Regions from separate parts of the Streptomyces sp. NPDC088246 genome, predicted to be linked through region 3. Evidence: riboswitches for the same ligand, from Rfam matches in the RefSeq annotation. Region 3 holds a riboswitch; each other region holds the start of a gene.
The links. A riboswitch is a leader RNA that binds a small molecule or an ion and turns the genes downstream of it on or off. The one in region 3 is predicted to bind cobalamin.

Region 1 (7,842 bases), on a different contig from region 3:
CGCCCGTACGCGTAGCCGCCCCATACCGCGTACACCTCGGCCAGGTCCGCGTCCGACCGCCAGTTCCGCGCGTCGATCAGCGGCAGCAGCCCCGCACCGTACGCCCCCGGCTTCGAGCCGAAGACGCGTGCCGTGGCCCGGCGCCGGTCGCCGTGGACCGCCGTGTCCTCGTCGGCGTGTGCCCGTACGTAGTTGGCCTCGGCCGGCTCGTCCAGCTCCGCCACCGCCCGTACCGCGTCGTCGATCAGCCCCACCACATGCGGGAACGCGTCCCGGAAGAACCCGGAGATCCGCACCGTCACATCGATGCGCGGCCGGCCCAGCTCGCTCACCGGCACGACCTCGAAGCCGGTGACCCGCCGCGACGCGTCGTCCCACACCGGCCGGCAGCCGAGCAGCGCGAGGATCTCCGCGATGTCGTCGCCCTGGGTGCGCATGGCGGAGGTGCCCCACACGGTCAGGCCGACCGACTTCGGGTAGTCGCCCGTGTCGGCGAGATACCGGGCGATCAGGGAGTCGGCGAGCGACTGCCCGACCTCCCACGACAGCCGGGACGGAATCGCCTTCGGGTCCACGGAGTAGAAGTTGCGGCCCGTCGGCAGCACATTGACGAGCCCGCGCGTGGGCGATCCGGACGGGCCGGCCGGTACGAAGCCGCCGTCCAGCGCCCGCAGAATGTGGTCGATCTCGTCCGTCGTCCGGGCCAGCCGCGGTACGACCTCCTCGCACGCGAAGCCCAGCACGGCCACGGCGTCCGGGAGTTCGGAGCCGAGGACGTCCCGTACCAGTCCCGCCACGGCCGCGAGGTCCCAGCCGCGTTCCTCCATGCCCTCCGCGAGCCGGCGGCACAGCTGCTCCAGCAGATCGATCGCATCCGCACCGGTGCGCGCCGGGCCGTGGACCAGTTCGGTCAGCTCGACCGGCACCTTCACCGCGGCGCCGGGCTCGGCCAGCAACTCCTTCTCGCTGAGCCCGAAGTGCTCGGCGACCGACGCCCGCAGCCCCGGCAGCGCGTTCGCCGTTCCGCCCCACACCTGGGAGGCACGCAGCACGGCCAGCACCAGGTTGACCCGCGCCTCGTCGACGGGACCGCCGCCCAGGATGTGCAGGCCGTCCCGGATCTGGACGTCCTTGATCTCGCAGAGGTAGCCGTCGATGTGCATGACGAACGAGTCGAAGTCGTCGTCGCCGGGCTGTTCGTCGACATGGAGGTCGTGGTGCAGCTCGGCGGCCTTCACCAGCGTCCAGATCTGCGCCCGCACCGACGGGGCCTTCGTCGGGTCGAGATCGCTGACCAGCGCGTACTCGTCGAGCAGTTGCTCCAGCTTGGCCAGGTCGCCATAGGTGTCGGCGCGCGCCATCGGCGGCACCAGATGGTCCACCACCGTGGCGTGCCCACGCCGCTTGGCCTGGGTGCCCTCGCCCGGGTCGTTGACGATGAACGGGTAGATCAGCGGCAGTTCGCCGAGCACGGCGTCGGGGCCGCAACCGGCGGACAGGCCGAGGCCCTTGCCCGGCAGCCACTCCATCGTGCCGTGCTTGCCCATGTGGACGACGGCGTCCGCACCGAAGCCCCCTTCCGATGTTGCGGCCTCCAGCCAGCGGTACGTCGCCATGTAGTGGTGGGACGGCGGCATGTCAGGGTCGTGGTAGATCGCGATCGGGTTCTCGCCGAAGCCGCGCGGCGGCTGGATCAGCACCACCACGTTCCCGAACTGCAACGAGGCGAGGACGATGTCGTCCCCGTCCACGTACAGCGAACCCGGCGGCTCGCCCCAGTGCTCCAGCATCGAGTCGCGCAGCTCCGGTTCCAGCTTCTCGAACCAGGCCCGGTAGTCGGCGAGCGGCACCCGCGCGGGGGCGGCCGCGAGCTGATCCTCGGTCAGCCACTCGACGTCGTGCCCACCGGCCTCGATCAGACGGTGGATGAGCTCGTCGCCGTTGTCCGGGTATCCGTCGACCGCGTAACCGGCCTCCCGCAGGGCGTCCAGGACCCGTACCGCCGACGCGGGCGTGTCCAGGCCGACGGCGTTGCCGACGCGGGAGTGCTTGGTCGGGTAGGCGGTGAAGACGAGAGCGAGCTTCTTCTCGGCGTTCGTCCTGTGCTTCAGGACGGCGTGGCGCACCGCGATTCCGGCGACGCGCGCGGCCCGTTCGGGGTCGGCGCGGTACACCGGCACGTCGTCGGGTCCCTGCTCCTTGAAGGAGAACGGGACGGTGATCAGACGACCGTCGAATTCGGGGATCGCGACCTGCATCGCGGCATCCATGGGGGAGAGCGCGGCGTCGGAGGCGTCCCACGTGGCGCGCGAGGAGGTCAGGCACAGGCCCTGCAGCACAGGGACGTCGAGATCGGCGAGCGCGCCGATGTCCCAGGCCTCGTCGTCGCCCCCGGCGGAGGCGTCCGACGCACGGGTGCCGCCTGCCGCGAGCACCGTGGCGACCAGGGCGTCGGTCCTGCCGAGCAGCTCGTAGAGACCGGCGTCCGCGCCGCGCAGCGAACCGCAGTACACGGGCAGGGCGTTGGCGCCACGGGCCTCGACCGCGTCGCAGAGGACGTCCACGAACGAGGTGTTCCCGGACAGCTGGTGCGCCCGGTAGAAGAGCACGCCGACGGTCGGGCGGCCCTCGACGAACTCGCGGCTGCCGTGCAGGCCCCACTCGGGCATCTTGTGCGGTTCGGCGAAGCCGTGGCCGGTCAGCAGGACGGTGTCGGAGAGGAAGCGGGCCAGTTCTACGAGGTTTCCGGGGCCGCCCTCCACGAGGTAGCGCAGCGCCTCGGCGACGACACCGGCGGGTACGGACGACTCGGCCATCAGCTCCGCGTCCGGCACGGCCTCGCCGCCCAGCAGCACGGTGGGGATGCCCGATGCCTTGAGGACGGCCAGCCCGTCCTCCCAGGCGCGCTTGCCGCCGAGGAGGCGGACGACGGCGACGGAGGAACCCTCGATCAGTGCGGGGAGTTCCTCGTGGGCGTCGATGCGGGTGGGGTTGCCGATCCGGTACGGCGCGCCACAGGCGCGGGCGGCGAGGAGGTCCGTGTCGGCGGTCGACAGCAACAGCACGGTGCTCATAGGGGCGTTCATGCGCGTGCTCCAGGTGCTCCGGGGGCGATGAAGGGAAGTCCTGACGGTGCGCCCGACTCGATGAGCCGCAGCAGCGCGTCGGTGTCCGCGTGTTCTTCGATGAGGTCGCCGAGGCGGTCGAGCTGTTCCTCGCGCAGCGCGGCGAAGCAGGTGTCGGGGGCGGGGACGAAGCGCCGGCCTGCGGCCCGCGCGACCTCGGTCAGGAAGCGGCGGCGGAATTCGTCGCTCTCCAGCGAGCCGTGCCAGTGGGTGCCCCACATGGCGCCGACCCGGCAGCCGTCCAGGCTGCGACCTCGGTCATCGGAGATGAACGCTTCGCCGCCGCGTACATCGGCGACGCCGTGGTGGATCTCGTACCCCTCGACGGGGGCGCCGAGCGCCTCGCCGACGGGGCGGGCGAGGGTCTTCTCGCGGTCGAAGCGGATGCGTACGGGCAGCAGGCCGAGGCCGTCGATGTGCCCGGCCCTCGACTCGACGTCGTCCTCGATGTGTTCACCGAGGATCTGGAAGCCGCCGCAGATGCCGAGGACCGGCCGGTCCTCGGCGGCACGCCGCACCAGGGCGTCGGCGAGGCCGCGCTCGCGCAGCCAGGCCAGCGCGTTCACGGTGCCGCGGGTGCCCGGCACGATGACGAGGTCGGCGTCGGCCAGCTCCTCGGCGCGGTCCACGAACCGGACGACGACGCCCGGTTCGGCGGCCAGTGCGTCCACATCGGTGAAGTTCGACATCAGGGGTACGGCGCACACCGCGACGCGCAGCACGTCGTCGCCGTAGGGCGGCGCGACGACCGATTCGCGTACGGTCCCGCGCAACGAGACCCCCATCCCGTCCTCCTCGTCGATGCCCAGGCCGTGGGCGAAGGGCAGCACCCCGTAGGTCTGCCGTCCGGTGATCCCGCGCAGCATCTCCAGGCCGGGCTCCAGCAGCGACACGTCGCCACGGAACTTGTTGACGAGGTAGCCGGCGATCAGCGACTGGTCCTCGGCGTCGAGCAGCGCCGTCGTACCGAAGAACGAGGCGAAGACGCCGCCGCGGTCGATGTCGCCGACGACCACCACCGGGAAGCGTGCCGCCCGTGCGATGCCCATGTTCACGATGTCCGTGCGCCGCAGATTGATCTCGGCCGGACTGCCCGCCCCCTCGCAGATCACCGCGTCATACGTGCCCCGAAGCTGCTCCAGACAGTCCACGACCGTGGAGAGAAGCGCTTCCTGCCTGCCTCCGTGGTAGCCGCGTGCGCTCATCTCGCCCACCGGTCTGCCCATCAGGACGACCTGGCTGGAGCGGTCGCTGCCGGGTTTGAGCAGGACCGGGTTCATCAGCGCGGTCGGCTCGATCCGGGCGGCCTGGGCCTGCATGGCCTGGGCGCGGCCGATCTCGGCGCCCTCGCGGGTGACGAAGGAGTTCAGCGACATGTTCTGTGCCTTGAAGGGCGCCACTTTCACGCCCTGGCGTACGAGCCAGCGGCAGATGCCTGCCGTGACGACGCTCTTGCCCGCGTCCGAGGTGGTTCCGGCGACCAGCAGCCCGCCGCTCATGTCCGTCTCCGTCCTGCGATCCGACGTCCTGTGACCTGAAGTTCCGTGACCTGAAGTCCTGCGGACCGAAGTCCTGCGATCCGTCGTGCGGCGAGGCCCGCACCCAGTCGTCCCGCCACACACACGCCGAGGGCCAGCGCACTCACCCGGCGCGACAGCCGTACCGCGCGTTCGATGTCCTCGGTCTCCACCGCCCGGCCCGTCTCCCCGTTGAGGACGGGGCGGTGTTCGACCCGGCCGCCGTACGCGAGGGTCCCGCCGAGCCGTACGCCGAGCGCACCCGCGAACGAGGCCTCCACCGGGCCCGCGTTGGGGCTCGGGTGCTTCGCCGCGTCGGCCCGCCACGCCCGTACCGCTCCACGTGGCCGCCCCCCGGCGCCCACGGCGAGCAGGGCGGTGAGCCGGGCACCGGGCCAGCCCGCGAGGTCGTCGAGGCGGGCCGAGGCCCAGCCGTAGCGCCGGTGGCGGGGCGACTTGTGGCCGACCATGGCGTCGAGGGTGTTGGCCGCCCGGAAGCCGACGAGCCCGGGCACACCGGCCAGCGCACCCCAGACCAGGGCGCCGACCACGGCGTCCGAGGTGTTCTCGGCCACGGACTCCACCACGGCGCGGGCGATCTGCGGTCCGTCGAGGGAGTACGGGTCGCGCCCGCACAGATGCGGCAGACGCTCGCGGGCCGACTCGATGTCACCGGCGGCCAGGGCGCCGCCGATCGCCCGGGCCTCACGCCCCAGGGACGTACCGCCGACGACGGACCAGGTGGCGGCCGCGGTCAGCGCGACGGAGGCGGCGGGGTGGCTGCGTACGGCACGGGTGACCAGCGCGGCACCACCCGCGGCACCTCCGGCGCAGACGAGCATGTGCAGCGTGCCCCACCCACGGTGGTCGCGCCACAGACGGCGCTCGACGCCCGCTGCGGCCCGCCCGAAGGCGGCGACCGGATGTCCCCTGCGGGGGTCACCGAGCAGCAGATCGCCGATCAGACCGGCCGTGGCGCCGTACGCGAAAATGCGGTCGGCACGCACGGCTCAACCGGCCGTTACGCCTCGAAGGACCTTCGTACAGGCGGCTCTCGTCGAGAGAGCCACAGCAACGGACGCACGGCAGCCAGGCATGGCGATATGTCCTCACTCAGGGTCCGCGCCCTGGTTCGACGTGACCGGCGACGAGAGTCTCCTGGCTCCCGGATCCGCAGTTCCCCCGGCCTTCCAACCCGCTCGCGCGTGCCGTGACTTCCGGTGTGGGGGACTGCTCCCCGGTGACAGTGGCGGGACCGCGCCGGATTCGCACCGGCTTCCTCTGCTGTCGCCGTAATTGGCTCCGGCAGTCCACCACGCTCCGCGAACGCCCGTCAACTTGCCGTTGACCTGCGACGGTGCAGTGTGCTGAGCCCCACATCGGGCCGGGCACACCACAACGGGCCGGACACACGAGGTGTGTCCGGCCCGACGGGGGAGTGCGCGGAGGCGGGCTCAGGCGACGATCAGATAGATCCCGTACGCGACCGCCGCAGCGCACAGCGCGAAGCAGACGTAGGCGCCGGCCCGGGCCAGCAGCAGCGAGCCGCCGGAGCCGCCCTGCGCCGCCGGTTCGGGCTGCTTGGAGAGACCGACGATGCCCAGGGTGAAGAAACCCACCAGCGCGACGGTGACGACGAGGGAGACGCCGAAGACGGAGCCGAGGGCTGCCCAGTCGATGTTCATGCTGAATCCTTAGACGGCCTGCCTAGGCGGCTGACCTAGACGGTGGCGGGTCGCGCCGGGTCCTGGGTGGTTCCGGCCGGAGCCGGAATGGTGGTCTTGAGGTCCTGGGCCGCTGCCTGGGCCGCGGTGAGCGGCGGGCTGACGGCGGCGATGGCCGTGGTGACGACGCCCGCGGGCTCGGCGTCGCCGCCCGTCGGCGCGACATCGCCGTGGCCGACCGGCTTGCGGCGCGATACCAGCCAGATCGCCCCGGAGCCCACGACCAGCAGCGCCGCGACGACCACGACACCCCAGGTGCCCTGCTTGGTGAGGAGTTCCGCGCCCGCGCCGACCAGGCCCGCGGCCGGCAGGGTCAGACCCCAGGCGATGAACATCCGGGTGGCGGTGGACCAGCGGACCACGCCGCCCTGGCGGCCGAGCCCGGCGCCCATCACGGCGCCGGAGCAGGACTGGGTGGTGGAGAGGGAGAAGCCGAGGTGCGAGGAGGCCAGGATGACCGTGGCCGCGCTGGTCTGGGCGGCGAAGCCCTGCGGCGGCTTGAGGTCGGTGAGGCCGCTGCCCATGGTGCGGATGATGCGCCAGCCGCCCAGGTAGGTGCCGAGTGCGATGGCCGTACCGGCACAGACGATGACCCAGACCGGCGGGTTGGAGCCGGGGTGCAGGACGCCACCGGTGACCAGGGCCAGGGTGATGATGCCCATGGTCTTCTGCGCGTCGTTGGTGCCGTGGGCCAGGGAGACCAGTCCGGCCGAGGCGATCTGGCCGGCGCGGTAGCCCTTGGCGGTGGCCTTCTCCTGGGCGTCGTTGCGGATCTTCCCGCCGATCCGGTACGTCAGCCTGGTGGCCAGCAGCGCGGCCAGACCGGCGACGACCGGGGCGGCGACCGCGGGGAGCAGCACCTTGGTGACGACGGTGCCGCCGTTGACCGATGACCAGCCGGCCGACATCACGGCTGCGCCGATCAGGCCGCCGAACAGGGCGTGCGAGGAGCTGGACGGCAGTCCGACCAGCCAGGTCAGCAGATTCCACAGGATGGCGCCGACGAGAGCCGCGAAGATGACTTCTGTCCGCAGCCCGTCCTCGTTGATGATCCCGCCGGAGATCGTCTTGGCGACCTCGACCGACAGGAACGCGCCGACGAGGTTGAGAACGGCGGACATGGCCACCGCTGTCTTCGGTTTGAGTGCGCCGGTCGAGATGGTGGTCGCCATCGCGTTGGCGGTGTCGTGGAAACCGTTCGTGAAATCGAACACTAGAGCTGTCACGATCACAATCGCGAGTAGCAGCGTGATGTGTTCCATTTACCCAGGCAATCGTTCGACGTCATTGGCACGTGGACCGTAGGCAACCTGGATGAACAGAAGATGAACTGGGCAGGGCGTTGTGGTGACTCCAACTGGAGTCGGGTCGTTCCGTTTGTCCATTGCGGGGCGGTGCGGGCCGGACGCGGGGCCGATTTGGGACCGATTCGGCCCCGTCACCCTTTTTGTGAACTTCTCCGGTTTGTGACTTATC
Region 2 (7,842 bases), on a different contig from region 3:
ATGGCGCCGGCCGAGCTGACGAGTGCGGCGGTCAGCAGCGCGGTCGTGCAGAGCAGCACGATCCGGGTGCGCGCGACATGGACGCCGAGTGCGGCGGCGGCGTCCTGGCCGAACGCGAAGGCGTCGAGCGTACGGGCTTGGCCGAGGCAGATCAGCAGCGTCACGACGAGAACGGCGCAGCAGATCCACACATCACTCCAGCCGACCCCGCTGAGCGAGCCGAGCAGCCAGAACAGCACCCCGCGGGTCTGCTCGGCGTCGGCGGCGGTCATCACGACGAAGGAGGTGAGCGCGGAGAACAGCTGCATGGCCGCGACACCGGAGAGGACGACCCGGTCGGTCGTGCCGCCCAGGGTGTGGCTCAGCAGCAGAACGAGGGCGAACGAGCACAGTGCGCCGATGAACGCGCCGGTCGAGATCGACACCGCTCCCCCGCCGACTCCGAGGACGACGACCACGACCGCGCCGGTCGACGCACCGGAGGAGACGCCGAGGACGAACGGGTCGGCGAGCGGGTTGCGGAGCAGGGACTGCATGACGGTCCCGCACACCGCGAGCCCGGCGCCGCACACCGCGGCGAGCAGGGTGCGCGGCATGCGCAGGTTCCAGATGATGCCGTCGCGGATCGGGCTGAGCCGTGACCGGCCCCAGCCGAGGTGGGAGGCGACCGTGGACCAGACGTCGGCGACGGAGATACGGGCGGGGCCGATGGTGACGGCGACCGCGACGGACAGCGCGAGCAGTGCGATGCCACAGGCCCATAGGGCTCCGCCGCGCAGCCTCCGTATCCCCGTGCCACTGCGCACGGCTGCGTCAAAGGCCCGTGGCGCGTCCACCGCCGTGGCCCGTTCGGTGTCCGTCACCCCGCGAATCCGAATGTGCGCAGCCCGGCGGCGACGCGTTCCACACCCTCGGCCGTCCGGATGGACGGGTTCATGGCCTGGCCGCTCAGCAGGACGTACCGCTGGTGCCTGACGGCGTCCATGTTCTTCGTGACGGGGTTGGACTCCAGGAATTCGATCTTCTTCGCGGCGCTCTCGGCGGTCTGTGCCTTGCGGGTCAGATCTCCGATGACCAGGACGTCGGGGTTGCGGTCGGCGACGGTCTCCCAGCTGATCTGGGGCCATTCCTCATGGGTGTCGTCGAAGACGTTCTTCGCACCGACTTCCCTGGTGATGATGCCGGGCGCTCCGCAGCAGCCGGCCAGGTACGGGGCCTTGGAGTCGGAGAACCAGTAGAGGAGGGTGGCGTCGGAGGCGTCGACGCCCTCGGTCGCCTTCTTCACCCGGGCCCGCAGCTGCGCCACGAGTGCGTCGCCGCGTTTCTGCACGCCGAACACCTTGGCCAGGTCGCGCACTTCGCCGTACACGCTGTCCATGGTCAGTGGCGCGGTACGGGCTCCGTCGCCGCCGCCGCTGTTGTCCTTGCCGGTGCAGTCGGCGGGCGAGACATAGGTGGGAACGCCGAGATCCTCGAACTGTTCGCGGGGTGCGACGCCGCCCTTGGCGAGCGTCGACTCGAATGACGCGCTGATGAAGTCGGGTTCCTGGTCGAGGACCTTCTCCGACGACGGCCGGTTGTCCGCGATCCTGGGAACCTTGGCGTCGGCCTTCTCCAGGCCCTTCATCACCGGGTCGGTCCAGGTCGAGGTGGCGGCCAGCCGGTCGGCGAGGCCGAGGGAGAGCAGGATCTCCGTCGATCCCTGGTCGACCGAAACGGCCCGGTGCGGTGCGGCTTCGACGGTGACGGTGCGTCCACAGTTCTTCAGCGTCACGGGGTATCCGTCGGCGGAGCCGGACTTCGCGGCAGAGCTGCTCGTTCCGCCCCCGCAGGCGGTCAGCAGGACGAGTCCCGCCGAGAGCAGGGCAATGGCGCGGACAGGGCTGGCTATGGACGGCACGGCACGGAGTCCCTCTGCGTCTCGGGGCTCATGCGCGGAGCCCGCTGTACGGAGTCCTGCGCCCGGTACCGGGTCGCAGGTGCCAGCAGGTCTTCGGACTCGGGCTCCTACGGACGGGACGCCTTCCCAGGACACCCGCGGGTGTCCCAGTGGCCGTGGCCCCGCCCGTCCCCCTCACCGCTGCGCGTCAGTTCCGGATTCTCACCGGATTCCCTGACCCCTACGTGGAGTTTGACTGGCTTCGGCAAGCTATCACGAGCCTCCGCGCAGCTCATGGGCGGTGTGGCCGGTGGTACGCCGGGCTGTGCTCCCGTCGCACCACCTGCCCGATGCCTACGGACGCTCAAGAGCGATCACGGCGTTGTGCCCGCCGAAGCCGAAGGAGTGGCTGACGGCGCGCCGGATGGGCTGCCGCAGGGGTTGCTTGGTGACGCAGTTGATGTCGAACTCGGGGGCCGGGGCGTCCAGGTTGGCGATCGGCGGTACGACTCCGCGCTGGAGCGTCAGGACGGTCAGTCCGGCCTCGATCGCTCCGGCCGCCCCCATGCAGTGCCCGAGTACTCCCTTCGGGGCGGTGACGGGCGGCCGGTGCGGGTAGACCCGGCCGATGAGGGCGGCCTCGGTGGCGTCGTTGATCGGTGTCGCCGTGCCATGTGCGTTGACGTGCTCGACGTCCTCGGCCGCCCAGCCCGCGTCGCGCAACGCGGCCTCGACCGCGGCCTGGGCGACCGCGCCGGACGGGTGCGGGCTTGTGGGGTGGTGGGCGTCGGTGGTGGCGCCGGTGCCCGCGAGCAGTGCCCGCGGCGCGGCGCCCCGGGCGACGGCGTCGTCCGCCCGTTCCAGCACCATGACGGCGGCGCCCTCACCCATGACCAGCCCGGCACGGTCGGCCGCGAAGGGCCGGCACCGCCTGGCCGGGTCGCCCTCCGCCCGGGCCGCGGCTCCGGACCGGGCGAATCCGGTCATGGCGACCGGGTAGACGATCGACTCGGTGGCTCCGGCGATCGCGATGTCGCACTGTCCGGTGACCAGCAGATCGCGCGCGACGGACAGTGCGGTGGCGCCGGACGAGCAGGCGGTGCACGGTGCCAGGCTGGGACCGGTGGCCCGCAGCTGGATGGCGATCTCGGCCGCGGGCATGTTCGGAATGGTGAGCAGGATGCCCGACGGCGAGGTGGCATCCGGTCCGTGCCGGTCGAGTACGACGGCCTGCTCGGTCAGTGCGGCGGATCCTCCACTGCTGGTGCCGACGACCACCGCGACCCTGCTGCCCTCCCACTGCGCCGGGTCGAGTCCGGCGTCGGCGACCGCCTCCCGGGCCGCGAGAACGGCGAACTTGACGTACTTCCCCATCCGGAAGGACGTGCGGCCGCCGATCGCGGCGTCCAGATCGATCCCGTCGACCATGCAGGCGAAGTCGATCGCGCAACCCTCGAGTGCCGCGACGGTACGCACCGGCGAGACTCCGGCGCACACACCCTTCCAGGTGGATTCGGTATCGTTGCCGACCGGGGTGATCATTCCCACGCCTGTTACGGCAATCGCGGGCTTGTTCATCGGGCGTTGCTCGTCGGTACCAAGCCGCCCATCGGCGCCCCGCTGCCGGCTGTCGCGTCGATGTACCGCGTGATGTCGGCCAGGGTGGCGTCCTTGGGGAGCTTGTCGAAGTCCCCGTCGCCGCCCATCGTCGTCTCCCTGATGAGGACGGCGAACTCGGCGACGGCGAGGGAGTCCATCTCCAGGCTGTCCATCGTGGAATCCGGGTGGATCTCGGCGACGGGCACTTTGAAGGTGTGTGTCAGAACCTCGGTGATCTTGGGATGAATCGCACTCATGAGCTTCCTCTCCATCATTCGGTACGGCTGCCGGGGACGGCGGTGGCACCGTCCCGACGCCGAATCAACTGGGTGACGTGCCTCCAGTTACGCCTTGTGCCGAACCGATTCGCCACCGCCCAGCTGCGACTGCGTGAACCACCGGGCCAGGACGGCTGCCGTACCCCAGAAGACCAGCAGCACAACACGAACACCGAGGGCCCCGGCCGCCTCCCGCACCCGCTGCGTCCGCACGGCTGTTCCCGTCCTCGTCACGGCTCTCACCGCTCCCCCGGGGCCGTCGCCCGGTCCCCGTCCGACTGCCAGGCCGCCGCCGGATCGTCGTACGCATCGACGTAATCGGCCCCCGCGATGGGCCAGTCGGCGAGCAGTTCCTGCGGCAGCGCGAAGGAGTCGGCGAGGGCGGGCAGATGAGCGGCGACGGCGGTGATCAGCTCTTCCAAGGCGTCCGGCAGTCCATTGACCTGATCAGCCGTCAGATGTCCTGCGGCCAGCAGATCACCGCTGTTCCGGGCGATCCGGTCGAGTGCGAACAGCCGCTGCAGCTCGACCAGCCGCTCACGGGCGGGCCCGTCCGACAGACCTGCCACCGCGTCCGCGTACGCCTCGGCAGCCTGTCGGTGGGCGTGGGCCTCGACGCCGCGAAGGGCGGGACCGGATGCGATGTTCCACCGCTCCAGCGGGTCACCGTGCGGTGCGCGGCCCAGCCTTTCCCTGGCCCGGTCGAACCAGATCTCCTCCAGCACGGCCAGGAGCCTGCCGAGGAACCCGGGGTCGGTGAGATCACCGGGTTCGCCGCCGAAGGGAGCGTCGTACGCGGCCGGTTCGGTGGCGAAGAGCATTTCCGCGGCCGCCTTGGCGTGGATGGCCAGGTTGTCGCCCTCAGCGGTGATGACGCCTTCCACTCCGGTGATGAGTTCGCTCATGCCGTTGTTCTCCAGGAGCGCCTGGGCACCGCACCGTTCACGGCATTCGACGATCACGGACCTGGCCTGCCAGCTGATCCATCCCTTGGCGACGGCGACCAGCCGCTCCGCCTCCTCCCGGCCCGAGCCCGAGCCGTCCTCCCGTCCCTCCCAGCGGTTCAGGGCCCTGCGGTGCAGCAGGCTCATAGCGAAGACCGTGGCCATGGCCCGGGCGAGCGGGCCGTGGTGGCTGCGGTGGGCGATCACCGGCACCTGACGCGATCCGCGGGGTCCGGAGATGTACCGGTGGCTGCCGTAGCGGACGGCGACGGCGAGCGATGCGCGAGCGGAGCCGACCGCGCAGGCACTCATGGAGATCTTGCCGGAGGTGACGCGCCCGATCGACGTGAGGAGGCGACGCCTGCGGCTGCCGACGGCACTGCTGAACTCGCCGTCGTCACCGATCCGTCCGTGGTCCCCGCCGAGCAGCGCGTCGCGCCCCACGAAGACCTGGTCGAAGGAGGTCAGGCAGTGGTCCACCGGGCTCCCCATGCGTGCGGGAAGTCTGCGGACCCGTACGCCGGGCAGGGCCCGTACGGCATCGGTGAGCGGTACGAGGAAGAGGAAGACGCCGTGATCGGCGCCGTCGACGAGCAGACGCGCGGCCACAAGACCGGCTTTGGGGCCGCCTGCCGGACTGGTGTTGGGCATGAATTTCTGGGCGCCGGCATGCGGTGTGTGCAGCACAAACCCGTCGCGTTCACGGTCGTAGGCGGCCGTGGTCTCGACGGCCGCCGCGTCATTGCCGTGCGCCACCTCCGTACAGAGAAAGGTGCCGATGCTGCGTAGTCGGAGGAAGTCCGACAGATCGAGCCGGCTGTCGCCTTCGTGGTCGAGGAGGCTGCCGAGAAAGAGGTTGTAGTGGATGCCCGCCACCGTGGTGAGGGCCGGGTCGACCGGGCCGAGCCATTCGTGCAGGGCCGCGAGGGCGCGGGGGTCGGCGGCGAGCCGGGCGCCGCTGTCGAGGCAGTCGTTGAGGATGCGCAGCCGCTCGTAGGCGAGACGCAGGCGTTCGTCGGGGGTGCGGTGGTCCGGGCGGCGGAACGGTTCCGTGCTGATCATCCGCTGCCAGAAGCCGTGCTCCCGGCGGAAGTTGTCGCCCAGGAGCACACCGGTGAGGAGCTCCATGGACCGTTCGGTGGAGAGGTCGTCGATGGTTGCGGTCATGAGACATGAACGATCAGCCGACGGCAAGGACACCGGGGGCCGTCCGCGGCGGGCCGTCCGCGTCGACGCGCTGGAAGGCGAGCGCGACGTTGTGTCCGCCGAAGCCGAAGGAGTGGCTGAGTGCCCGCTCGACGTGCTGCATGCGGGGCTCCTTGACCACACAGTCGAGGCCGAACCCGTCCGGCAGCGAGTCCAGGTTGGCGATCGGCGGGACGAGACCGTGCTCCAGGGTCAGTACGGTGGCCACCGCTTCGATCGCCCCGGCCGCGGCGAGGGTGTGCCCGAGCACACCTTTCGGCGCGGTCACCGACGGCCGGTGGGGGAAGAGCCCCGAGATGAGCGCTGTCTCCATCGCGTCGTTCAGGGGGGTCGATGTGCCGTGCGCATTGATGTGATCGACCTCGTGGGCCACCCAGCCCGCCTCGTGCAGCGCCGCCTCCACAGCCCTGCGCGCACCGGCTCCTTCCGGGTCCGGGGCTGTGGGGTGGTGGGCATCGGTGCCGGAACCCGCGCCGGTCAGCAGGGCGCGCGCCCGTCCGCCGCGGGCTTGCGCATCGAGCGTCCGCTCCAGCACGAGCACGGCGGCACCCTCACCGATCACGAAACCGTCCCGGTCCGCGGCGAACGGCCGCGACGCGCCCGCCGGATCGCCGGTACGCAGGGAGAGCGCTCCCATTCCCGCGAAGGCGCTCACCACCAGCGGAGTCAGTACGGACTCCGCGCCGCCTGCCACCACCACATCGCACCGGCCGCTCGTCAGCAGGTCACGGGCCACGGCGATCGCGGTCGCCCCGGACGCGCAGGCCGTGGCCGGTGCCAGGCTGGGACCGTGGGCCCGCAGGGCGATGGCCACCTCCCCGGCGGCGGCATTGGGCATCATCATCGGGACCAGGAGCGGCGACACCGCCCCCGGTCCGCCGCCGTCCAGCCTGCGCAGATTGTCGACGAGCACGGACACCCCGCCCACGCCGACGCCGAGCACCACTGCCACCCGGTCGCCGTCCCACCGCTCCGGTGACAGCCCGGCGTCCGCCACCGCCTGCCGGGCGGCGACCAGCGCCATCTTCACGAACCGTGCCATGCGCCACGCCGAGCGACCGCCGACGGCCTCGTCCAGGTCGATCCCGTCCACCTGACAGGCGAAGTCGACCGGGATCCCGGCCAGTTCCTCACATCGCCGTGCCACGGACACACCGGCACACAGTCCCGCCCAGAAGGTGTGCTCGTCCGCGCCCGCAGGGGTCACCAGCCCCACTCCCGTAACCGCGACACCCATGTCGTCCCGCCCCATGATCCGCCCCTCCTCCGTAATCGATCACGTCTACCGGATGTCGAACGGCAGTCGCCCCGGCGAGGATGCGCTCACTGAGCCGAACGGGTCACCGATGGGCCGAGTGCACCGAACCTCGCCGCGCGCCCGGTGAAGGCGTTCACCCGTCCGCAGCAGTCCGCCGCGCTGTGTGCACCGGCAGGGCATCCCCTTGGGACATGGAAGCGGACGGTAACCAGTCTCAGTCCCCGCAAGCGCGCGCGGAACTGGAGGCGCTGCGCGCCAGGGTGGCGGTGCTGGAGGCCCGTGCCCCGGCACCGCACCGGCTGCGGGCCCGTTCGTTCTTCGCCGTGCTGCTCATTCTCGTCGCGGCCGTCCTCACGCCGCTGAGCATCGTGTCCACCTGGGCGAAGAGCGAGATCGGCGACACGGACAACTATGTGGCGATGATGGCGCCGCTCGCCTCCGACCCCGATGTGCAGTCCGCGGTGGCCGATCGCGTGACCGGCGCCGTCATGAAGCACCTCGACGTGAAGGCGCTGCTGGCCGACGTCGCCCCGGCGGACCGGCCGGTGGTCGACAAGGCGCTCTCAAGACTGAGCGGCCCCCTGACCACGGGGGTCTCGGACTTCGTGCACGGGACCGTGGAGAAGTTCGTCGCCGGCGACGCCTTCGAGACCATCTGGACCGACCTCAACCGGACCG
Region 3 (7,842 bases):
CGGATATGGCACAGAGCAGCGCGTCGCTGCTGTAGCGCAGCGGCTTGGCCACCGAGGCGAGCGCCTCCGCGGTGCTCGCGTCCGGGGCGACTTGTGCGCACGCGGTGCGCAGCGCGGGCGGAGTCTCGCCGGCCGGGGCGTCCGCCGCCGTGCCCGGGTCGATGACCAGCGCGACCCGCTTGGTGCCGTCCTCGGCCGGGGTGTCCGCGCAGATCTTCGCGAAACCGGGGGAACGGCGCGGCCTCGCCGAGTCCTGGGAGTCCTCGCTCACCGAGAACCGGAAACCCTGCACCGCGCCGTCGTCCGGCCGGACCAGGGACGGGCCCTGGGTGGCGTACGTCCAGCCGGTGCCGGAGCCCTCCCAGAACGACCAGTACCGGTACCCGGCCGCCTGAGCCGTCCCCGCGCCGAGCACGGCCAGGACGGCGCCCAGGACCACCAGGAGAGCGGCGGCCCTTCCCGCCCGCCTCACAGCTGCTGGTTCTTCCGGCGGCCGCTGATCAGGAAGCCGGCGCCCGCACCGACGACGAGGCCGATGCCGACGTACCACCACACGCCGCCGATCACGTCGTCCCCGCTGTGGACCTGGTCCTTCTCCGTGGCCACGTACCCGGTGTCGGCGGACGGGTCGGGCGTCGTGATGGCCGCGGGGGCGGGACCGGTCGCGTTCAGCTTGCCGATCAGGTCGACGCCGCCGAAGTCGCGGGCGTCGTCGCCGGTCGCGTGCGCGGCGAGGGCGAGCTGAGCGTAGGCGGCGGGACCGTTCTGCTCGGCCCAGGCCCCGGAGTTCTTCTTCAGCCAGGCCACGGCCTTGGCAGCCTTGTCCTGGTGGCCCGCGGCCGACAGTGCGACGACCGCGTCCGCGGTGTTGCCGAAGTCGGGCTGCGGGGTGGAGTCGGTGGCGCCGGGCATCGGCGCCAGGCTGAGATGACCGCTGGTCGCGAGGGCGTCCGCGAGGAAGTGGGCGCCGTTCTGCGCGGCCTGCTCGGGCGTGAGACCGGACCCCGGGTGGCAGCTGGGCGCCTTGACCGCGGCGTTGTTCCCGACGGCCAGGGCCTTGCCCATCGTGCCGAGCACGGCGGCCGCGGTGGCGTCCGCGTTGGCGGCGAGCTTCCCGGCCTTGTCGGGCTGGTAGGCGAAGGCGCCGCCGTCCTTGCCACCGCACGGGATCGCGAGCTTGAGCAGCGGGTCGTAGGGGGTCTTGCCGCCGGGGGTCGTGATGTCGCCGAGTTGCTGCCCCTGCCGGGCAAGGGCGCCGATCACCAGGGAGGTGGAGTTGGCGTCACTGGGCGCGCCGGCGGTGTAGCCCCAGCCGCCGTCCTCGTTCTGTACGGACTTCAGCCAGCGCACCGAGTTGTTCACGATGTCCCGGTGCCCGCCCACCTCGACGAGCGCCTGGACGGCGGCCGCGGTGGCATTGGTGTCCAGCACGGTCTTCTCCGTGCACGGCTGGGAGACGTCGGGCCGGTACGCGGCGTAGGCGCCGTTGCCGCACTGCTGCGCGATCAGCCAGTCCACCGACTTCGTGGCGGGCGTGACCCCCTCGACCCGCTGGGCGAGGAAGGCCAGCGACTGCCGCCAGACACCGTCGTACGTGGGGTCCTTCGTCCCGTACAGCCCGGAAGGCAGTGCGGCGGACGGCGAGGGCGACGGGGACGGCGCTGCGACCGCGACCGGGGCAGCGGCCGCACAGAGCACGGTGGCGGTGGCGGCGAGCGTTGCTGCGCTGCGGCGTACGGTCATGGCGGGCGGGGCCTCTCCTGCGGGGGAACCGGGCACAGGCACGCTCAGGCACCAGGCTCCGGCTCCGTATACCTCGACGGTGCCGACCACCGGGGTTCCGGTGGTGCGAGCCGGTCACGACCGCGGACAGGGCATTCCGACTCACCGTCTCCTATGACGGTTCACGGCTGCGTGGTCAGTGCCGGATTTGCACCGGCTTCCCCCTGAACGGGCATGATGACGACTCGCCCACTGTACCGGGCGCGGTCGGAGCGGTTCCGGGCCGGGAGGAGCGCCACCGCCCGCCCTCCGGCCCGCTGGAGCGTGGGCCGCCTTCACACTGCGACGTACGTCACGGGCTCGCTCCCCGTCACGGCCTCCGCACGCCCGAGCTTCACCAGCCGCCGCAGATGAGCCTCGGCCTCCGAGACGGCGATGTTCCGGGAGCCGTTCGGGATCTGTTCCCAGGGCCGGTTCCACTCCATCCGCTCGGCCAGCTCCCACGGTGTCAGCGGTGTGGCCAGCAGCCCGAGCAGCCCGGTCAGCCGCTCCTCGTGATGGTCCAGAAGTTCCCGCACACGCCCTGCCGCGTCCGCGAACGCGTACTGGTGGGCGGGCAGCACTTCGGCGACCCCGAGCCTGCCGATGCGCTCCAGGGAGTCGAGGTAGTCCCCGAGAGGGTCGGTCACCGTCGCGTCGTCCGGGTCCTCGTACAGCCCGATGTGCGGGCTGATGCCCGGCAGCAGGTGGTCGCCGGAGAAGAGCCGGCCACGGCCCGGCAGATTCCTCGGATGTCCCTCCTCCAGGTGCAGGCAGACATGGCCGGGCGTGTGCCCCGGCGTCCAGATGGCCCGTAGCTTGCGGCCGGCCAGACCGAGGAGTTCACCGGGAACGATCTCCCGGTCCGGAAGCGCGGCCCGCAGCCCGGGCAGGGTGCGCATCCGGCCCCCCTTGGCCGCGGCCGCCCGCAACGGCGCGAGATGCTCCTCGGGCGCACCGACCGCGGTGAGCTTCGCCACGAGGTACTTCAGCCAGGTGCCTGGTTCCGACTTCCGGGTCCGGCGCACGATCGCGGTGTCCGCCGCGTGCATGGCGATCCAGGCGCCGGACGCCTCGCGAACCTGCCCGGAGAGGCCGTGGTGGTCGGGATGGTGATGGGTGATGACCACCCCGTGGATGTCCCCGATACCCACCCCGACGGCGTCGAGCCCGGCGGCGAGCGTGTCCCACGCCTCCGGATCGTCCCAGCCCGTATCGATCAGGACCGGCCCGCGATCGGTGTCGAGAACATGCACAAGAGTGTGGCCGAGCGGGTTGTCAGGGATGGGGACCTTGATGCTGTGTACGCCCCCGCCGTGGTCGGTCACCTGTGTCATGGGTCCCCATCTCTCTCGGCGACGTGCAGCTGTGGTGCGTAGCGCCCACTGTAACGAGAACTTGTTCCAGTAGTAGCCCCGGTCGACCATCTGTCAGGCGCGGTACGTGCTGCGCGCCGGAGGTGACGCGGGCCGGTCCGCCGGTGATCCGGGCGGGTGCTGTCGCAGCCGTGGACTCCTGGAACTGGAACTGGTATCAGTTCTGACACGGAGTCAGACAACGAGTCGGGTAACGCGCCGGGCCGCGGGAGGCAGCAGCCATGACCGAGCTTGTCGAACACGGAAAACTGTTCATCGGCGGGGAGTTGGTCGATCCGCTGGGCCGGGATGTCATCGAGGTCATCTCCCCGCACACCGAACAGGTCATCGGCCGGGTGCCGCACGCCTGTGAGGCGGACGTGGACCGGGCCGTCGCCGCCGCCCGGCGGGCCTTCGACGAGGGGCCCTGGCCGCGGGCGTCCCTCGACGAGCGGATCGAGGTGATCACCCGGATCAAGGACGCGTTCGCCGTGCGGTACGAGGAGATCGCCCGGGTCATCAGCTCGGAGAACGGCACCCCGTACACGTCCAGCATCATGGTCCAGGCGCTGGCCGCGATGATGGTGTGGGACGCGGCGATCACCGTCGCCCGTACCTTCCCGTACGAGGAGCGGCGGGACGGGGTGCTCGGGCCGCTGTTGGTGCGCCGGGAGCCGGTCGGGGTGGTCGCGGCCGTGGTGCCGTGGAACGTTCCGCAGTTCACCGCGGCCGCCAAGCTCGCGCCCGCGCTGCTGGCCGGCTGCTCCGCCGTGCTCAAGGTCTCGCCCGAATCGCCGCTGGACGCCTACATCCTGGCCGAGATCGCCGCCGAGGCCGGGCTGCCGGAGGGGGTGCTCTCGATCCTTCCGGCCGACCGTGAGGTCAGCGAGTACCTGGTCGGGCATCCGGGCGTCGACAAGGTGTCGTTCACCGGGTCCGTGGCCGCGGGGCGCCGGGTGATGGAGGTCGCCTCCCGCAACCTCACCCGGGTCACGCTGGAGCTGGGCGGGAAGTCCGCCGCCGTGATCCTCCCCGACGCCGATCTGGACGCGGCCGTCGCCGGCATCGTCCCCTTCGCCTGGATGATCAACGGACAGGCGTGTGTTGCCCAGACCCGCATCCTCGTCCCGCGCTCCCGCTACGACGAGATGGCCGAGGCGTTCGCCGCCGCGGCGGGTGCGCTGAAGGTCGGCGACCCGCTCGACCCCGCCACCGAACTCGGCCCCCTCGTCGCGCAGCGCCAGCAGCGGCGCTCGCTCGACTACATCCGGATCGGCCAGGACGAGGGCGCCAAGATCCTCACCGGCGGCGGTCGTCCGGCGTCCCAGGAACGGGGCTGGTACGTCGAGCCGACCCTCTTCGGCGACGTCGACAACTCCATGCGTATCGCCCGCGAGGAGATCTTCGGCCCCGTCATCTGCCTCCTGCCGTACAGCGACGAGGCCGAGGCCGTACGGATCGCCAACGACTCCGACTACGGTCTCAGCGGCAGCGTCTGGACCGCCGACACCGAACGCGGCATCGACATCGCCCGCCGGGTCAGGACGGGCACGTACAGCGTGAACACCTTCAGCCTCGACATGCTCGGCCCGTTCGGCGGCTACAAGAACTCCGGCCTGGGGCGGGAGTTCGGGCCCGAGGGATACGCCGAGTACTTCGAGCACAAGATGATCCACCTGCCGGCCGGCTACCAGGGCGGTGCGTGATGGGGGACCGCTGGGCCGTGGAGGTCGACCGCGGGGTCTGCATCGGCTCCGGGATGTGCGTGAACCACGCCCCGGACGGATTCGCGCTGGATTCCGCGCGGCAGTCCCATCCGGCGACCCCGGAGACCGACGCCAACGAGAAGGTCCTCGCCGCGGCCGAGGGATGCCCGGTCGAGGCGATCACGATCACACTGATCGACTCGGGGGAGGCCGTCTTCCCGCCGGAGGAGTAGAGGTCCTGCTCTCCCGCCCACCACCTGACGGGTGCCGAGCCCGGCACAGTACCCCGGACGCCTCGGGCGATGCGGGCGAAACGGGACGGGGCCCGCGCGGTCCGGTACGGGCGCGCCGCATCCACCTCTCACGTGAGTGGCCCGTACCGGAACGAAACCGGTACGGGCCACCTCGTCCACGTACTCCTGGGATCAGCTCAGTGCCTGGAAGTTCTGCCATCCCGAAGTGCCCACGGCGACTCCGCTGCCCGAGATGTTCGGGTAGAAGTAGAGCTGTCCGTCGCCTCCGGTTGCCCAGATGTCAACCTTGGCATCGCCGTCGGCATCGGGGACCGCCGTGACCAGCGGACGGTTGGCGCGGGTCCAGCCGGACCCGATGGCGACGGACGCCGGGCCGGAGCCGAGCCCTTCGCCGGAGTTCCCCTTGCCCTCGTAGAGGCGCAGTTCGCCGTTGGTCTTGTGGCGTGCGATCAGGTCGACATGGCCGTTCCCGGTGCGGTCTCCTGGTGCGACAAGGTCGTAGGTGGACCATGATCCGTCGCTGATCAGGACAGGGGCCCGGCTCTGGTCGAGGTAGAAGGAATCGGAGCCGAAGTAGAGCCAGAGCAGGTTGCCTTCCTTGACCAGGAGGTCCGGGTAGCCGGGTATGTCGATGGTGCCGTCGCCGTCGGTGTCGAGCGGCCCGTCGACATCCCCGATGGCGAGGATCTGATCGGCTGCTGCCCAGTGGTTGTTGGCCTCGTCCAGGACCTGGAGTTCCTGTGCGTCGATCTGACAGGACCGGGACTGCCCGTCTGCTTGTTCGTCACGGCTTGTGCAGGCGAAACCCACTCCGTTGTTGGGGAACGCGTACAGCGTTTTGCCCTCGTCCCCGGGCAGTGCCGCGATCAGGTCTTCGTATCCGTCGCCCGTCCAGTCGCCGCGGTGGGTGATGGAGGCTCCACTGAAGTCGGTGTTGCCTGCTGGGGTGGCTGTTCCCACGCGGCCGTTTCCCTGCCCTGGGTAGAGCCATAGTTCGCCATTGGTTCGCACACCGTAGAGGTCGGCGTTGCCGTCGCCGTTGAGGTCCCCGGGCTTGTCCGGCACGCCAGGACTGTTGGCATAGAACAGGTAGTACGCGCCGTCGGACCGGTTCTTGGCTGCGTCGAGGCTACGCACGTACAGCCTCTGTGAGCCCGCCGAAGGCGGAGTGAGCGTGATCTTGGCGTCTTTCTTGCCGTCTCCGTCCAGGTCGACCGTGGGTGTGACGGAGCGGATGGTGGGGTCCCAGTCGGTCCAGTACTCGTACGACGTCACGTCGTTGACGCCACCGTTGCCGATGATGAACGAGCCAGGCTTCCGGGCTTCTCCTGTCTGCTGCGGCCAGCCGTCCGAGCCGTCGGGGAAGTCGGTCGACGTGATGGTCGGCGGGGTACTCGGGCGGTTCGGGTCGAAGACGAACCGGCAGCCGGGCTGACCGGCGGCCGGAGTCCATGCGGACTCCGCCGTGGCGTCCTCTGCCCGGGCCTTCCAGGAGAAGTTGCCGTTGCCGGTGGCGAGGTACTTCTGAAGTGTGGCTTTGGGCACCTTGAGAGTCGCGACCTTGCCTGAGGTCGTTGAGACCTTGGTGCTCACGATCAGGACCCCGTTGGGGTCATCGTTGGGGTGATGGCCTGTGGCCCAGAGGTCGAACCGGGCCTTCACCGTGCCGCCGTCGGGGTCGCTGACCTTGGCGTTGAGTGTCACGTCCGTGTTGCCGATGGAGACGAACGGGGCAGAGGTCAGGCAGCCGCCCGAACTGGGGCTGGTATCCAGGCTGGTCGGGGCGTTGGGCACGGTGTTGTACTCGGTGGACAGCACGGCCGACTTGGCGTCGAACTTCTTCCAGCTGTACACGTCTGCCTCATTGGTCGCCTGCAGGCCGAGCGTGATGTTGGGCCATTTCTTGCTTGCGGCCTCCGTGACTCCGGATGTCACATCGAAGGCGAGATTTCCACCAGGGCAGGACGAGTCGTACCCCTTGGCGTCGGTCACGTCGTCCAGTTTCCTCTTCCAGAACGTTGTATTGTCCTGGCTCTTCCAGTTGGTGGACGTCGAGATGGAGCCGGTCAGCCAGATCTCCACCTTCTTCTTGGTGCACGACCACGACCAGGAGTTTTTGGCCCTGAACGTCGACTTGATGACCTGCTTCTTCGTGTTCCAGAGATTATCGGTGTCCATGCGGAACATGGAGCGCGCCAGTCCGTTGGTCACATTCTCATATCCCACGCGTGCGGTAGGTGTCGTCGCTCCGTCCCACCCCGCTCCATTGAAGTATCCGGTGGTCGGTGTCTTCTGGTAGGCGATTGTCCATGCCTCACGCGCTCCGGTGACGGCCGGATCGATGTACACGGGGTACTTCGTCTCTTCGCCCACGAGTAGAGACTGGTCCGGCGACAACGTCATCTGATCGTCGGCGACTCGGATGGGTATGACCGATTCGAGGGCGCCATGACCGGGCTCGAACTCGCCGTTCGACGCCGGCCCCCCGTCGGGCGGTGTGGCCGAGCGGGCTGCAGCCGGAGGCGTGGCCGTACTGCTGTCCCACATGCGTGGCGCGGGGGCGACGAACACCTTCTGGTCGGCGGGATTGACGGCAGTCAGGTTGCCGTCACCATCGGTCGTGACGTCCAGTCCGTCGGCGGCTATTCTCAGCCCGATCGACTTGAGCTCCGGATTGGCGGCCGCTTCGGCGGACTTGACGACCAATAGCTGACTGAAGCCGGAATTGTTGGCCTTGAGCTTCAGGTCCACCCCGGGCAGCACCTC

Region 1: it holds a riboswitch for cobalamin, as region 3 does, so the genes downstream of both, ACIPEK_RS05185 (cobalamin biosynthesis protein) here and ACIPEK_RS25065 (prenyltransferase/squalene oxidase repeat-containing protein) in region 3, are expected to answer to the same signal.
Region 2: it holds a riboswitch for cobalamin, as region 3 does, so the genes downstream of both, ACIPEK_RS21980 (ABC transporter substrate-binding protein) here and ACIPEK_RS25065 (prenyltransferase/squalene oxidase repeat-containing protein) in region 3, are expected to answer to the same signal.

What each region holds. Positions count from the first base shown of each region.
Region 1 is NZ_JBIURV010000003.1:8,389-16,230, reverse strand. Features, by position in the region: gene cobN (cobaltochelatase subunit CobN) at 1-3,074, opposite strand, end outside; gene ACIPEK_RS05190 (cobyric acid synthase) at 3,083-4,624, opposite strand; gene ACIPEK_RS05185 (cobalamin biosynthesis protein) at 4,621-5,649, opposite strand; cobalamin riboswitch at 5,794-5,925, opposite strand; gene ACIPEK_RS05180 (hypothetical protein) at 6,097-6,327, opposite strand; gene ACIPEK_RS05175 (anion permease) at 6,363-7,628, opposite strand.
Region 2 is NZ_JBIURV010000015.1:159,243-167,084, reverse strand. Features, by position in the region: gene ACIPEK_RS21985 (FecCD family ABC transporter permease) at 1-806, opposite strand, end outside; gene ACIPEK_RS21980 (ABC transporter substrate-binding protein) at 860-1,900, opposite strand; cobalamin riboswitch at 1,967-2,155, opposite strand; gene ACIPEK_RS21975 (beta-ketoacyl-[acyl-carrier-protein] synthase family protein) at 2,234-3,457, opposite strand; gene ACIPEK_RS21970 (acyl carrier protein) at 3,454-3,735, opposite strand; gene ACIPEK_RS21965 (hypothetical protein) at 3,823-3,990, opposite strand; gene ACIPEK_RS21960 (acyl-CoA dehydrogenase) at 3,996-5,867, opposite strand; gene ACIPEK_RS21955 (beta-ketoacyl-[acyl-carrier-protein] synthase family protein) at 5,881-7,158, opposite strand; gene ACIPEK_RS21950 (hypothetical protein) at 7,356-7,842, shown strand, end outside.
Region 3 is NZ_JBIURV010000019.1:23,328-31,169, forward strand. Features, by position in the region: gene ACIPEK_RS25060 (SCO2322 family protein) at 1-472, opposite strand, end outside; gene ACIPEK_RS25065 (prenyltransferase/squalene oxidase repeat-containing protein) at 469-1,743, opposite strand; cobalamin riboswitch at 1,851-1,986, opposite strand; gene ACIPEK_RS25070 (MBL fold metallo-hydrolase) at 2,058-3,098, opposite strand; gene ACIPEK_RS25075 (aldehyde dehydrogenase) at 3,359-4,822, shown strand; gene ACIPEK_RS25080 (ferredoxin) at 4,822-5,055, shown strand; gene ACIPEK_RS25085 (FG-GAP-like repeat-containing protein) at 5,248-7,842, opposite strand, start outside.